DNA from 3 places in the Herminiimonas sp. Marseille-P9896 genome. Region 3 is predicted to be linked to each of the others. Evidence: predicted binding sites of a transcription regulator. Region 3 holds the regulator's gene; each other region holds the start of a gene.

Region 1 (4,159 bases), on a different contig from region 3:
ATGGCTGGGTGCTGCAGGCGACCACACCAAGATATTCTTCCTGCTCTGCGTACTGGTGGCAGGTGTCTACGGCGGACTGACTGCGGCGCGCAAGATACTTTACGCGCAAGCCTTGCCTGGCCTCATCGGCCTGCTGCTGGTCTTGCTGGCGATGGCTAAGGGCTGACGGGGATCAGGCAGGTGCTAATGGTCGCGTGAAGTACAAGGCGGCTTCCCCGGCCTGTACCTGATGTGGATCGTAAAGATCGACATTGATGCCGCTCAGGCGAAAGCCTGCTTTCAGATAAAAGTTGATGGCGGGGACGTTGGTATTCTGCGTTTCCAGTTGCAAACACCGTGCCGAAGTAGTGCGGGCAAACTTGTCTATCAATTCGAGCAGGCTGCGGCCTATGCCTTGCTGCTTGTATGCCGGTGCGACAAAGATTCCGGTAATCAGCACGCTGCGATTCCACTCCTGATATGCGGCGGTCGCCAAGCCTGCCACTTTGCCGCTGCTGTCTTCAGCAATCCAGGCGACGTCGGCATCCCGCGCGTCATCTGCGATGTCCTCCATCGGATAGCTTTTATGGAAAGGCTCTGCGCGCTCGACCTGGTGCAAAGAAAAGCCCAGCCCGTTCTGCCTGGTTTCATATGTGTACAAGCTGCTGTAGGACGCGTCCAGCGATGCGATCTTTTCTGCATCCTGTGGCCACTGGATAGGCCTTAAGGAGATGCCATCAGCTTGATGTGAAGACGAAGTGCCGTGCATGTAAGTGCTTCGCTCTCACTTAGCTTGGTGCAGGCGTTTGACGAAGACCGTCATTTCCTTGACCGCCTGCAGGTCGCCTTGTTCCTGTGCGACTTTTAAGCCGCTATTCCAGGCCTGTTCAGCCTCGTCCAGGCGTTCCAGCTTCCGCAAGGCAACACCCAGTAGTTTCCATGCCGCAGAGTAGGCAGGATTTTGCAGTGTCGCTTGCTGTAAATGAAGAACAGCGCTGGCAGCATCATCTTCCTGCAGGCAGGCGTTGCCGAGACCGAAACGGAGCAGGGCGTTGTCGCGCCCTTCAGCCAGCAGTTTCTCCAGACGTTCACGCATGGTTGACTATATCCAGGTGATATTAAAAAGGAAAAAGGCTAACAGTGCCCACAGCAGCAAACTGATGTGCGTCAGTTGCAGCTCGCCCTGGCGTATCCAGTACGCGAACCATATTCCGCCTAAATGCATGGCAAAGATGAAGGCGGCAAAGCTGCACAAGGCGAGGTTGAGCAATGGTCGTGCAGCATGCAGGTTGCCCGCGAGCGCCAATTGATAACAACCCATCCAGCAAGCTACCGCAGCAATGATTTGCAGAATGATCACGACGACAAGGGCAAGGCGATGCAGGGCTGGAGATGTGATTGCACGTGTTTGCAAGGGAATATCTATGCGCGGTTCTTCGCTTAATGGTGTCATGGCCATGGTATTGCCGACGGCCCAAACCGATGCGCGGAATGCGCGCAGATTATTGATCGCTGCAATTGAGAGCCAGTTGGCCAGGCCGATAGCGATGACGACCTGAAATAGCCAGATGGAAGTGGTGACAGACATGGAGATTCCTGAAGTAAGGCCTTAAATACCAAAGAAACGCCTTGGATAATAAGCGTTGCACTCTTTTTAAACAAGATGGAATTGCTATTCCCTGTCAGCCATTGCGGTTATTCTGGCTCTTCAATATACTGTTTTTATATCCAGTGCTAAACCTGATCCAGCCATACGCTAACAGCTGTAACTCATCGAATATTCTGTCGCTGCACCCATGCCCATTACGCTTCCTGACCCGTTCTACTACCTGCAGAACTTCCAGCGCGTCCTTGACTGGATCGCGCAGCGTTACAGCGATTTGTTGGCCGATGACGAGCGTAACTTCATCGAACAATTCCCGACGCTGCCGCAGGCATCGCGTGCCTTGCTGGTACGCATGGTGATGCGTAAGGGTGAGGTCTTCCGCTCGGGTAAATTGCGTTATGCAGAAATAGGCTGCCCGGATGCTGCGGTGACACCTCTGCTTGCGCTGGGATGGATAGTGCAAAACCCGTCCCTGAATGTGACGCAGCTATTTGCCTTGTTGCGCAAGGCCGAGCTGGCACTAGCGTTTCGCTACTCTGCAGCCGCCAGCACGGCCAGGAAGCATGAAATGCTGGAAGAACTGGCGCAGGCTTTCCCCGACAGCCAGCCGATGACGCGCTGGGCACCGGAGTTGGCCGAATCCATTTATGCGGTGCAGGTCACAGCGCTGTGTGAACGTTTGCGCCTGATGTTCTTTGGCAATCTGTACCAGGACTGGTCAGAGTTCGTGCTGTCGGATCTGGGCATTTATCGCTATGAAGTGGTCGAATTCTCAGAAACCTCGCGCGGATTTCGTTCACGGCAGGACATAGACGATTACCTGCATCTGCATCATTGCCGTCAGCGCTTTGATGAAGGCGAGTATCTGGATGAGATATTGCCGGATATACCGACAGTGCCTTATGCAAATAGCTGGCTGGAAGGGCGGCGCAACAAACTGTTGTTTCGCTTTGCGCAAGAGTATGAACGCTGTAATGAACTGGACAGTGCACTCGCGCTTTATCGCAACTGCAACTACGCTGGAGCGCGTGTGCGTACCATACGCGTGCTGGAAAAGAGTGGTGCCGAGGCAGAGGCATATGCACTGGCCATGACTGCATGGCAGCAAGCGGAAAGCGAAACCGAGCAGCAGGCTTTATTGCGCATGTTGCCGCGTTTGCGACGCAAGGCAGGGCATGCGAAGGTGCTGGCCGACAAAGCGCCTGCGATCGAAGAACTAAGCCTGAGTTTGCCTTATCCGGCCTTGCCGGCATCTGTGGAGCAGGTGGTGCAAGCACATTATTCCAGCGCAGAGGCGCCAGTGTTCTATGTCGAGAATGCGCTGATCAATACCTTGTTTGGCTTGTTGTGCTGGCCTGCGGTATTTGCTGCCTTGCCGGGTGCATTCTTCCATCCTTTCCATCTGGGGCCAGTCGATTTGCATCATCCTGACTTCGTGCAAAAACGGCAGGATTTGTTTGATGTGTGCCTGGCACAGCTTGATGACGGGCGTTACCAGCAAACCATCATGAACACCTTTCATGCGAAAACCAACATCCAGTCGCCGTTCGTATTCTGGAGCACGGTAGATGAAGAGTTGCTGAAGCTGGCCTTGCACTGCATCCCGGCGGCACATTTGAAAAAGTATTTCGAACGTATCTTGCGCGATATCCCGGCCAATCGATCCGGCTTGCCTGACCTGATTCAGTTCTGGCCACAAGAGCAACGTTACCGCATGCTGGAAGTGAAAGGGCCAGGCGACCGTCTGCAGGATAACCAGATACGCTGGATCAATTACTGCATAGCGCACCAGATGCCGGTGGCGGTCACCTATGTGCAATGGTCGGAGCAGACAGCGTGAGCTATGTCGTCGCCGTGCGCACCTTGTGCGAATTCGCGGCCAAGGTCGGCGACCTGGACCTGCGCTTCACGCCCGCACCGACCGCACAGCAAGGCATAGCCGGTCACGGCACGGTGGTGTCCCGACGTGGCAAACATTACGAAGCAGAGGTCAGCCTGAGCGGACTCTATAAGCAGTTGCGCGTACGCGGTCGCGCCGATGGCTATGATCCTGGCTACAACCGGGTTGAAGAATTCAAAACCTTCCGCGGTGATCTGCATGCGATACCCGACAACCACCGCCAGCTGCATTGGGCGCAGGTCAAGGTATATGCATGGCTGCTGTGCCAGACGCGCGGCTTGAAAGAAATCAATGTCGCGCTGGTCTACTTTGATATCGGCACGCAAAAAGAAACCATGCTGGTCGAGAAGCACTCGGCCGATGCGCTGGAGCTGCATTTCGATCACTTGTGCGAGCGCTTCGTGGCATGGGCGGAACAAGAGACCCAGCACAGGCTGGCGCGCGATACGGCACTGACCGGACTGGCGTTCCCGCATGCGGAATTCCGTCCCGGGCAACGTCATCTGGCTGAATCAGTTTACAAGGCAGCACTGTCCGGTCGTCATCTGATGGCGCAGGCACCGACCGGCATAGGCAAGACAGTTGCGACCATCTTCCCCTTGCTGAAAGCCAGCCCGGGGCAAAAACTGGACAAGATATTCTTCCTGGCAGCGAAGACACCGGGCCGTGCTCTG
Region 2 (4,159 bases), on a different contig from region 3:
GGCGTCAGCGTCGGCATGGACCTGACCTTTTCCGGCTTTCCGGTCGGTCGTATCAACCGCATAGAACTGGGCAAGGATGGCAAGGCCCGCATCCTGGTCGCGATTGCCAAAAAGGATGCGCACTGGCTGCGCAGCTCCAGCATCTTCACGATGGAGCGTGGCATCGTCGGCAGCACGCGTATCCGCGCCTTTACTGGCGTCCCTACTGATCCGCCGCTGGATGCCGGTGCCGAACGTGCCTTGCTGGTCGGTGATGTGGCGGCAGAAATACCGCTGCTGGTTTCCGCCGCCAAGCAATTAATCGACAACGTCAACAACCTGACCTCGGCCGAATCCGCGCTGAATGCCAGCCTGACCAACCTGCAAGGCCTGACCGACAAGCTCAATGGCAAACATGGCGCTTTGGGTGCGCTGGTAGGCAGCGACAAGGATGCACAAAAAATCCTGCAGACACTGGATCGCGCCAACGATGTACTGGCCAAGGTCGACGGCTTGCTGGTGAAAACCGACAAGCAGGTCTTCGGCAAGGATGGCGACAGCCAGGCCACCATCGTCCAGCTCAACGCCATGCTGGGCGAGGCACGCAACAGCCTGAAGAAAATCGACACGGTACTGGCCGATGCGCAAGTCATCAGTGGCAATGCCAAAGCAGCCAGCGGCGACCTCGGCTCCTTGCGCGCCGATGTGGATCGCAGCCTGCGCAAAGTCGAACAACTGGTAAATGAAATCAACCGCAAATGGCCATTTGCCCGCGATACGGAGTTGAACCTGCCATGAAGACTATCCGTCTCGCCCCTGCTCTATTAGCTACCCTGTTGTTAGCTGCATGCGCAGGCAAACCTGTACCTGACTGGCAAATCAATGCCAAGGATGCGACCGAACGCGCCAGCAATGCCTACCTCACAGGCAATACCCGCGTCGCCGATCAGGAATTCCTGTATGCCCGCAATGAAGTCACCCGCACAGGGCGCATAGACTTGCTGGCACGCGTAGAACTCACACGTTGCGCAGCCCAGGTCGCGAGCCTGGTACTGGATGGCTGCACCGAGTTTGAGAAATTGAGACAGGACGCTCCCGCTGCCGAAGTCGCCTATGCCAACTACCTGGCAGGAAAAATCCAGCCATCGGAGATCGCACAACTCCCGGCCCAGCATCGCGCAGTAGCCGGAGCCAGCTCAGACAGCGCCGCTGCCAGTGCCATGCTCGGCATCGAAGATCCGCTATCGCGTCTGCTTGCCGCTGGCGTCCTCTTGCAAGGCAAACGCGCGTCTCCCGCAGTCATTAGTGCGGCGGTAGAAACAGCATCGGCACAGGGCTGGCGACGGCCTTTACTGGCCTGGCTGGGAGTGCAGGCGATGCGTGCAGAACAGGCCGGGGATGCCGCTGAAGCCCAGCGTATACGCCGGAAAATGACGCTGGTGGAAGGCGGCAAGTAACAGGCCAAGACCAGGAAAGGCATGCAAGCCACATAAACGACTGTCAGCAAATTTATATAAAAAAACCTTTTATACTGTATGTTTATACAGTATATTGCTAACTCACCTGTTCATCGGGTGCGTTATCCCAAACAGCATTTGGAGGTTTTATGGCCGCAGTCGCAAGCAATTTCACTTTCCCAGCAGCGTCCTTTCCTGAATCGGCATGGTCGGCAGAAGCAGCACAAGCCGCTCGTGCGCACCCACAGCCGTCCGCTTATCGCGCGCTGGACCTGGAATTGCCGAATGGCGGCTGGCCTGCTTCGGTGCTGATCGAATTGCTGCTGGCGCAACCTGATATCGGTGAACTGCGCTTGCTGGCTCCCACCCTGACACGCCTGACACAAGAAGGCAAAACCGTTATTTTGCTGGCACCGGCGCATATTTCCGCCGCGCTATCCGACCTCGGCCTGGATAAGAACCACCTGATCCTGATTGAAGCCGACAAGCCTATGGACCGCATCTGGGCGGTCGAACAAGCCGTCAAAAACGTGCACTTCGGCGCCCTTCTGTGCTGGCTGCCGGAAGCTCGTCCCGATCATCTGCGTCGCCTGCAACTGATGGCAGCGGCCAACGATGGCCTGACTTTCGTATTCCGTCCGCTGGCAGCACAAAACCAGTCTTCACCAGCTCCTTTGCGTATGTTGTGCCAGCCCGCTGCTGATGGCCGCATGTCGGTAGAGATCATCAAGCGTCGCGGCCCGGTGCATTGCAAACCTATCGTGTTGCCGCTGGCGGTACCGGTCATCATGCATCGACCACGCGTCGCCCGCTCCTTAAGCTCGTCGGTATTCGAGATGCCCTCCTATACCATTGCGCACTCCGCACTGGCAGCGACCGCAGCCCGCCATCGCGCAGCCTTGCCGGTTTAATCCTGAATGTCGTTGCAAACACTAGTATAGAAAACATTTTTGATGGCAAGCACGCACACATAGCCGTATGATGGGGTATCCCAATTCCATGCCCCACAATGGCCACCATCCTCAATACCCGTCTTGCCAGGCTGCGCGCACTCGTTGTCGACGATATGCAGACGATGCGACAAAATATTCGCACCCAGCTCGGCCAACTCGGTATCGAGCAAGTCGACCAGTCCGTCACGCCGAATGATGCGATCAAACGCATACGCAATACCAATTACGACGTCATCATCTGCGACTACAACCTGAACAAGGAAACCAACGGCCAGCAAGTACTGGAGTACCTGCGCTCGCAAAAGCTGCTGTCGCCGACCGCCATGTTCTTCATGGTGACAGCCGAAAGCAGTTACGACAGCGTGGCCAGCGCCGCCGAATTCCAGCCCGATGCTTATATGGTGAAGCCACTGACCGGAGGCAAAATCGCTGATCGCCTGGAACGCCTGCTGGATCGCCAACAGGCGTTGAAACCAATCACGGACCGCCTGCAAATGAAAGACCTGGCAGGCGCCATCGCCGAATGCGATACCGTACTTGCAGCCGAACCCAAGTGGATAGTCGACATCCTTAAAATCAAGGGTAGCTCCGCGCTGGAGCTGGGCAATATCGAACAGGCGCGCTCAACTTATAACAAAGCGCTGACTTTGCGTAACGACCTGGTCTGGGCCAGGCTCGGCCTCGCACGCTGCGACCAGGCTGCCGGTCAGCTCGATCAGGCAAAAAAACTGGTCAACGAAGTACTGGAAACGAATGTTCAATTCGTCGACGCCTATGATTTGCTGGCGCAAATTGCTGAAGCTCAGGGCAATGAAGAAGCGGTACTCGACGCCTTCAACAAATCCTATGCAGTCATTCCATCTGCACGACGCAGCCGCCTGATGGGCGATGCCGCCTACCGCGTCGGCAATCTGGAACAGGCTAAGCAGGCATTCAACAAAGCGCTCACGCATACTCGTGGCTCGCTCACTGCACAGGCTTCCGATGCACTGTCACTGGCACAGGTACAAGTCGATATAGGCGATGCAGCAGATGCACTCGCCGTACTCAGCGCAGCAGCGCAGGACCATCAGGACGATCCCTACTTCGCCGCACGACAAGCCACGATAGCGGCACAAGCCTTTGCCCGCCTTGGTGATATGAACTCGGCACAAGCGGCTTTTGCTTCAGCCAAAGAACTGGCTGACGGCATACGTGCCGACATCCATACATTGACCCTGGCAAAAGCGGCATTTTGCGTCGGCCTGGACGAAGAAGGTGCACGCATCGTCGCCAAAGCCATCAAGGCCGATCACGAAAATACTCGTCTGGTCGCCTTCGCCCGTCGCGTACTGCAAGATACCGGCAATGAAGCGCTGATAGAAAAAGTCGTCGATGAATCCATCAGCGAAGGTGCGCTCATCGTCGAACAAGCGACGCAATTGATGCGCTCCGGTCAATTCGATGAATCGCTGGCCAAGCTGGAAGAAGCGCTCACTGCAACACCTGAAAACACCGGCGTGCTGCTGGCAGCCGCACAACTGCATTTGCTGTGGATGAGCCAGAAAGGACTGGATCGCAACTACGTCGAACGCGTGAACGCCTATCTGGCACAGCTCGATGTGTTGATGCCAAATAGCGAACGCGTCGCCAAAATGTATCGCTTCCTGCGTGAAACCCTGGTCAAAGCCAGCGTGGAGGCCTGAGTATGGATCCGCAACTGGCCGCCATCATCGTGCACGACCTGAAGAATGCGCTGGGAGAACTGGAAGGCGAACTCTCCGCGCTGAC
Region 3 (4,159 bases):
CTGCCAGCAAGTCGCCACCTGCCAGTACAGCGGGAATCGCCTGGGCCTGGATAGGGGTAGGGTTGGTGTAACCGCTTTCAGTAACGGCGCGAACAATTCCTTCGGCTAAGCCGAGGTCAGAAAAAGACATGAATACTCAATAGAAAATTATCGGCCTGTCGCCGCAGTGGGCGCCAGTCGCAGGCAAACGGGGATTAGGGTGCGGAAGTCGCAGGACAGCGGCAAGGTGACTGGTGGTATGCCGTGTGCCGCGAGTATAGCAGTAGTGGGCTGGAAGCCGGGGATTACTTGCTGATGCATGGTTGACATGCGTATACCGGAATGAAAAAAGGGAAGTACCAGCTGCTCAATCCGTCAGCGGATACTTCCCTTTCTTGTGCAGAGCTACTTACTTGGCGTATGGGCTCAACAAGGAAACCATTTGCGCAAATACTTTAGGCGTACCAGCGATGACATCACCTTTGTACAAGTAGTCGGATTCACCATCGAAGGTGCCCATGATGCCGCCGGATTCAGTGATCAGCAAAGAACCTGCTGCCATATCCCACGGTTGCAAACCTTTTTCAAAGAAGCCATCGAGACGACCGCAAGCGACATAAGCCAGGTCGAGTGCAGCGGAGCCAGGACGACGCAAACCAGCGCAGCTTTGCGTCATGATCTTGAAGACTTTCAGGTATTCATCAATATCGTCGCCTGCACGGAACGGGAAGCCGGTGCCGATCAGTGCGTCAGCAATCTTGTCGCGCTTGGTGACACGGATGCGTTTTTCATTCAGGTAAGCGCCTGCGCCTTTGGTCGCCGTGAACAAGTCATTGCGGGTCGGGTCGTAGACCACGGCTTGCGTGATCTGGCCGCGTTGTTGCAGGGCGATCGATACGCAGTATTGCGGGAAGCCGTGGATGAAGTTGGTGGTGCCGTCGAGAGGATCGATGATCCAGACGTTGTCGTTTTCGTCGTGCAGATTGCTCGACGCGCCGGATTCTTCGGCGAGGATGGCGTGGTCGGGGTAGGCGGATTTCAGGACTTCTATGATCGCCTGCTCAGCGGCCTGGTCCACTTCGGTCACAAAGTCGTTAGGCTTTTTTTCGGTGACCTTGATACGGTCCAGATCGAAGGACGCGCGATTGATGATGGCAGCGCCGCGGCGGGCAGCTTTGACCGCCGTATTAAGCATGGGATGCATAGAGTTTCCGTTAAAATGGCGGTCCTTACGCCTCAGGGCGAGCAGAACCACCTAAATTGAAATTAATGAGCGATGCGGTATAGAGTTGCCATTTCTGACATGATTCTTACCGCGCAATGCCGCTATTTTAAATGATGCAGCCACAAACCGACACGCCTCTTTTCAATCGACTTCGTTTTATCCTGGTGGAAACCAGCCGTCCCGGCAATATCGGGGCGACCGCGCGCGCTATCAAAAACATGGGTTTTACCGATCTGGTATTGGTCAATCCGCGTTTTCCGGATGCTGCGTTACAGGAAGAGGCGGTTGCGTTTGCCAGTGGTGCGCAGGATATCTTGCAGTCTGCCCGCATCGTTGGTTCGATAGAAGAGGCACTGGTCGATTGCAACTTTGCTGCCGCAGTGACGGCGCGCTTGCGCGAATTCTCGCCACCGGTGATTTCGCCGCGTGCGTTGGCGACGCGTCTGGTTGAGGAGAGCGGTTTGCGCGCAGCGGTGGTGTTTGGCAATGAGCGTTTCGGCTTGCCGAATGAAATCGTGGAAAAGTGCAATGTACTGATCAATATTCCGGCGAACCCGGATTATTCATCGCTGAACCTGGCGCAGGCGGTGCAGGTATTGGCTTATGAAGCACGTATGGCTGCAGTAGGCGAGACGCGTACTGCGACAGAAATCGGCTTCCAGGGTGAGGCCGCGAGCATGGCGCAGATCGATGGCATGTATACGCATCTGGAGCAGGCGCTGGTAGCAATCGACTTCCTTGATGCAAATAATCCGAAGAAGCTGATGCCACGACTGAAGCGCCTGTTTTCCCGTACCCAGCTAGAGACAGAAGAGGTTAATATCCTGCGTGGCATCGCCAAGCAGATACTGGCGCAAAAGAATAAAGGCGGAGATAAAAACTGAGGCGTTTGCCTCAGTTCCAGGTACGCATCAGGCCGACCGCCAGGCCTTCCAGTGCAAATTCGTCGTGCGCCAGGTCCACGCGTATCGGTTCAAAGTCCGGGTTCTCCGGCAGCAATTCAATCAATGAGCCGGATTTCTTGTAACGCTTGACGGTGACTTCTTCACCCAGACGTGCCACCACGATCTGGCCGTTTTTCGCGGTATCGATTTTCTTGACTGCTAGCAGGTCGCCGTCGAGGATGCCGGCGTCGCGCATGGACATGCCGCGTACTTTCAGCAGGAAGTCTGGTTTGGCCGAGAACAGCGAGCGATCTACATCGTAGGTGGCTTCGATATGTTCTTGCGCCAGGATAGGCGAGCCAGCGGCTACGCGACCGACCAGCGGCAGGCTGAGTTGCATCAGGGCTGGATGTGGCAAGGCCATCTGGCGGGCAGAGGAGCGATCATCGCCGTGGCCCATGTCGCGCAGACGGATACCGCGTGAGGTACCGGGGGAAATTTCGATGGCGCCTTTGCGCGCCAGGGCCTGCAAATGTTCTTCGGCCGCATTGGCCGAGCGGAAACCGAGTTCTGTTGCAATTTCGGCACGGGTCGGCGGAAAGCCGGTATTTTCGATCGCATCGCGTATCAAATTCAGGATTTGTTCTTGGCGTGCTGTCAGTTTGATCATTGCGTAGGCCCGTTTGGTGACGGGCGTAGCTGTGACGCCCGTAAACTGTTTGTATGAACAGTCTGTATTTTTATACAGTACATGCCTAAACGCAAGCTGATTTATGCGGTTTCGGTGCAAATTGCGACGTATTCATGCGGGATTGCGGCGATAAACCTGCGTAAGCATTGAGTTTCCCTGCATTTGCGCGTATGATTGCCGGTTTTCCTCTTCCCACACTCGTCTTGACGCCGAGGTGGGCGATTTTCAATCCGACCAAAAGGAGCTTACATGCGTCATTATGAAATCGTATTTATCGTTCATCCGGATCAAAGCGAGCAAGTGCCTGCAATGATCGAGCGCTACAAAGGTATCGTCACCGCACGCGGCGGCGTTATTCACCGTGTCGAAGACTGGGGCCGTCGTCAAATGGCGTACATGATCCAGAAATTGGCAAAAGCGCACTACGTCTGCCTGAACATCGAATGTGACGGCGAAACACTGGCTGAAATCGAAACCGGCTTCAAATTCAACGATGCCGTTCTGCGTCATCTGACAGTGAAAATGAAGAAGGCTGAAACCGCACCATCGCCAATGATGAAGGCTGTGCAGAAGGAAGATGCTGCCAAGAGCCATCGCGCCGAGGCACCTGCTGCCTAATAGTCCTTAGACGTTACCAGACGGAGAGTGAATCAGCTTCAGTTTATTGCGACCATCGCCGAGCGTGAAATTTTGCGCTACACACCGGCCGGTGTCCCGATAGTGTCAGCAGTTTTGCTGCACAGTTCGCAACAGATGGAAGCAGGTATCCCACGATTGGTTGAGTTTGAAATGACCGCGATAGCTGCGGGTGAAATTTCAGGTCGATTCAATCAAGCCGAATTAGGCGGGACATATCAGTTCACTGGATTTCTGGCACGCAAGAGCCGTAACAGCAAAAGCCTTGTTTTCCATCTCACAGATTTCGAGAACCACATTTAGATACAGGAGCCCAAAATGGCATTCGGTAAAAAATTCGACAAGAACAAACTCAAAGAAAAACGCAAACAACAAAACCCATTGTTCAAGCGTAAAAAATTCTGCCGCTTCACCGCTGCACACGTAGAACAAGTTGATTACAAAGACGTAGATACCTTGAAAGACTTCGTTCAGGAAAACGGCAAAATCATGCCAGCACGCCTGACCGGTACCAAGGCTATCTATCAACGTCAGGTTGATACAGCAATCAAACGCGCACGTTACCTCGCGCTGTTGCCGTACACCGATCTGCACAACGCGTAATTAACGACTTGAAATAGGAGAAAAACATGCAAGTCATTCTGTTGGAAAAAGTCGTTAATCTCGGCAACCTCGGTGAAGTTGTAAAAGTCAAAGACGGTTACGCACGTAACTTCCTGATCCCACAACGTAAAGCACGTCGTG

What was found. The regulator LexA, encoded in region 3, represses DNA repair genes until DNA is damaged. The targets are predictions, from matches to a motif close to ACTGTATNNNNATACAGT.
Region 1: the regulator LexA is predicted to act here: its motif matches at 1,695-1,712, upstream of H7U06_RS09890 (VRR-NUC domain-containing protein).
Region 2: the regulator LexA is predicted to act here: its motif matches at 1,510-1,527, upstream of imuA (translesion DNA synthesis-associated protein ImuA).

What each region holds. Positions count from the first base shown of each region.
Region 1 is NZ_CAJEVT010000002.1:936,668-940,826, reverse strand. It holds gene H7U06_RS09910 (DUF1304 domain-containing protein) at 1-166, shown strand, start outside; gene H7U06_RS09905 (GNAT family N-acetyltransferase) at 173-748, opposite strand; gene H7U06_RS09900 (tetratricopeptide repeat protein) at 764-1,075, opposite strand; gene H7U06_RS09895 (DUF2165 family protein) at 1,082-1,567, opposite strand; gene H7U06_RS09890 (VRR-NUC domain-containing protein) at 1,776-3,425, shown strand; gene H7U06_RS09885 (ATP-dependent DNA helicase) at 3,422-4,159, shown strand, end outside.
Region 2 is NZ_CAJEVT010000002.1:748,731-752,889, reverse strand. It holds gene H7U06_RS09000 (MlaD family protein) at 1-777, shown strand, start outside; gene H7U06_RS08995 (hypothetical protein) at 774-1,436, shown strand; gene imuA (translesion DNA synthesis-associated protein ImuA) at 1,586-2,347, shown strand; gene H7U06_RS08985 (tetratricopeptide repeat protein) at 2,446-4,074, shown strand; gene H7U06_RS08980 (sensor histidine kinase KdpD) at 4,077-4,159, shown strand, end outside.
Region 3 is NZ_CAJEVT010000003.1:567,563-571,721, forward strand. It holds gene H7U06_RS12945 (DEAD/DEAH box helicase) at 1-130, opposite strand, end outside; gene H7U06_RS12950 (inositol monophosphatase family protein) at 389-1,183, opposite strand; gene H7U06_RS12955 (RNA methyltransferase) at 1,315-2,088, shown strand; gene lexA (transcriptional repressor LexA) at 2,099-2,758, opposite strand; gene rpsF (30S ribosomal protein S6) at 3,029-3,397, shown strand; gene priB (primosomal replication protein N) at 3,425-3,718, shown strand; gene rpsR (30S ribosomal protein S18) at 3,734-4,018, shown strand; gene rplI (50S ribosomal protein L9) at 4,045-4,159, shown strand, end outside.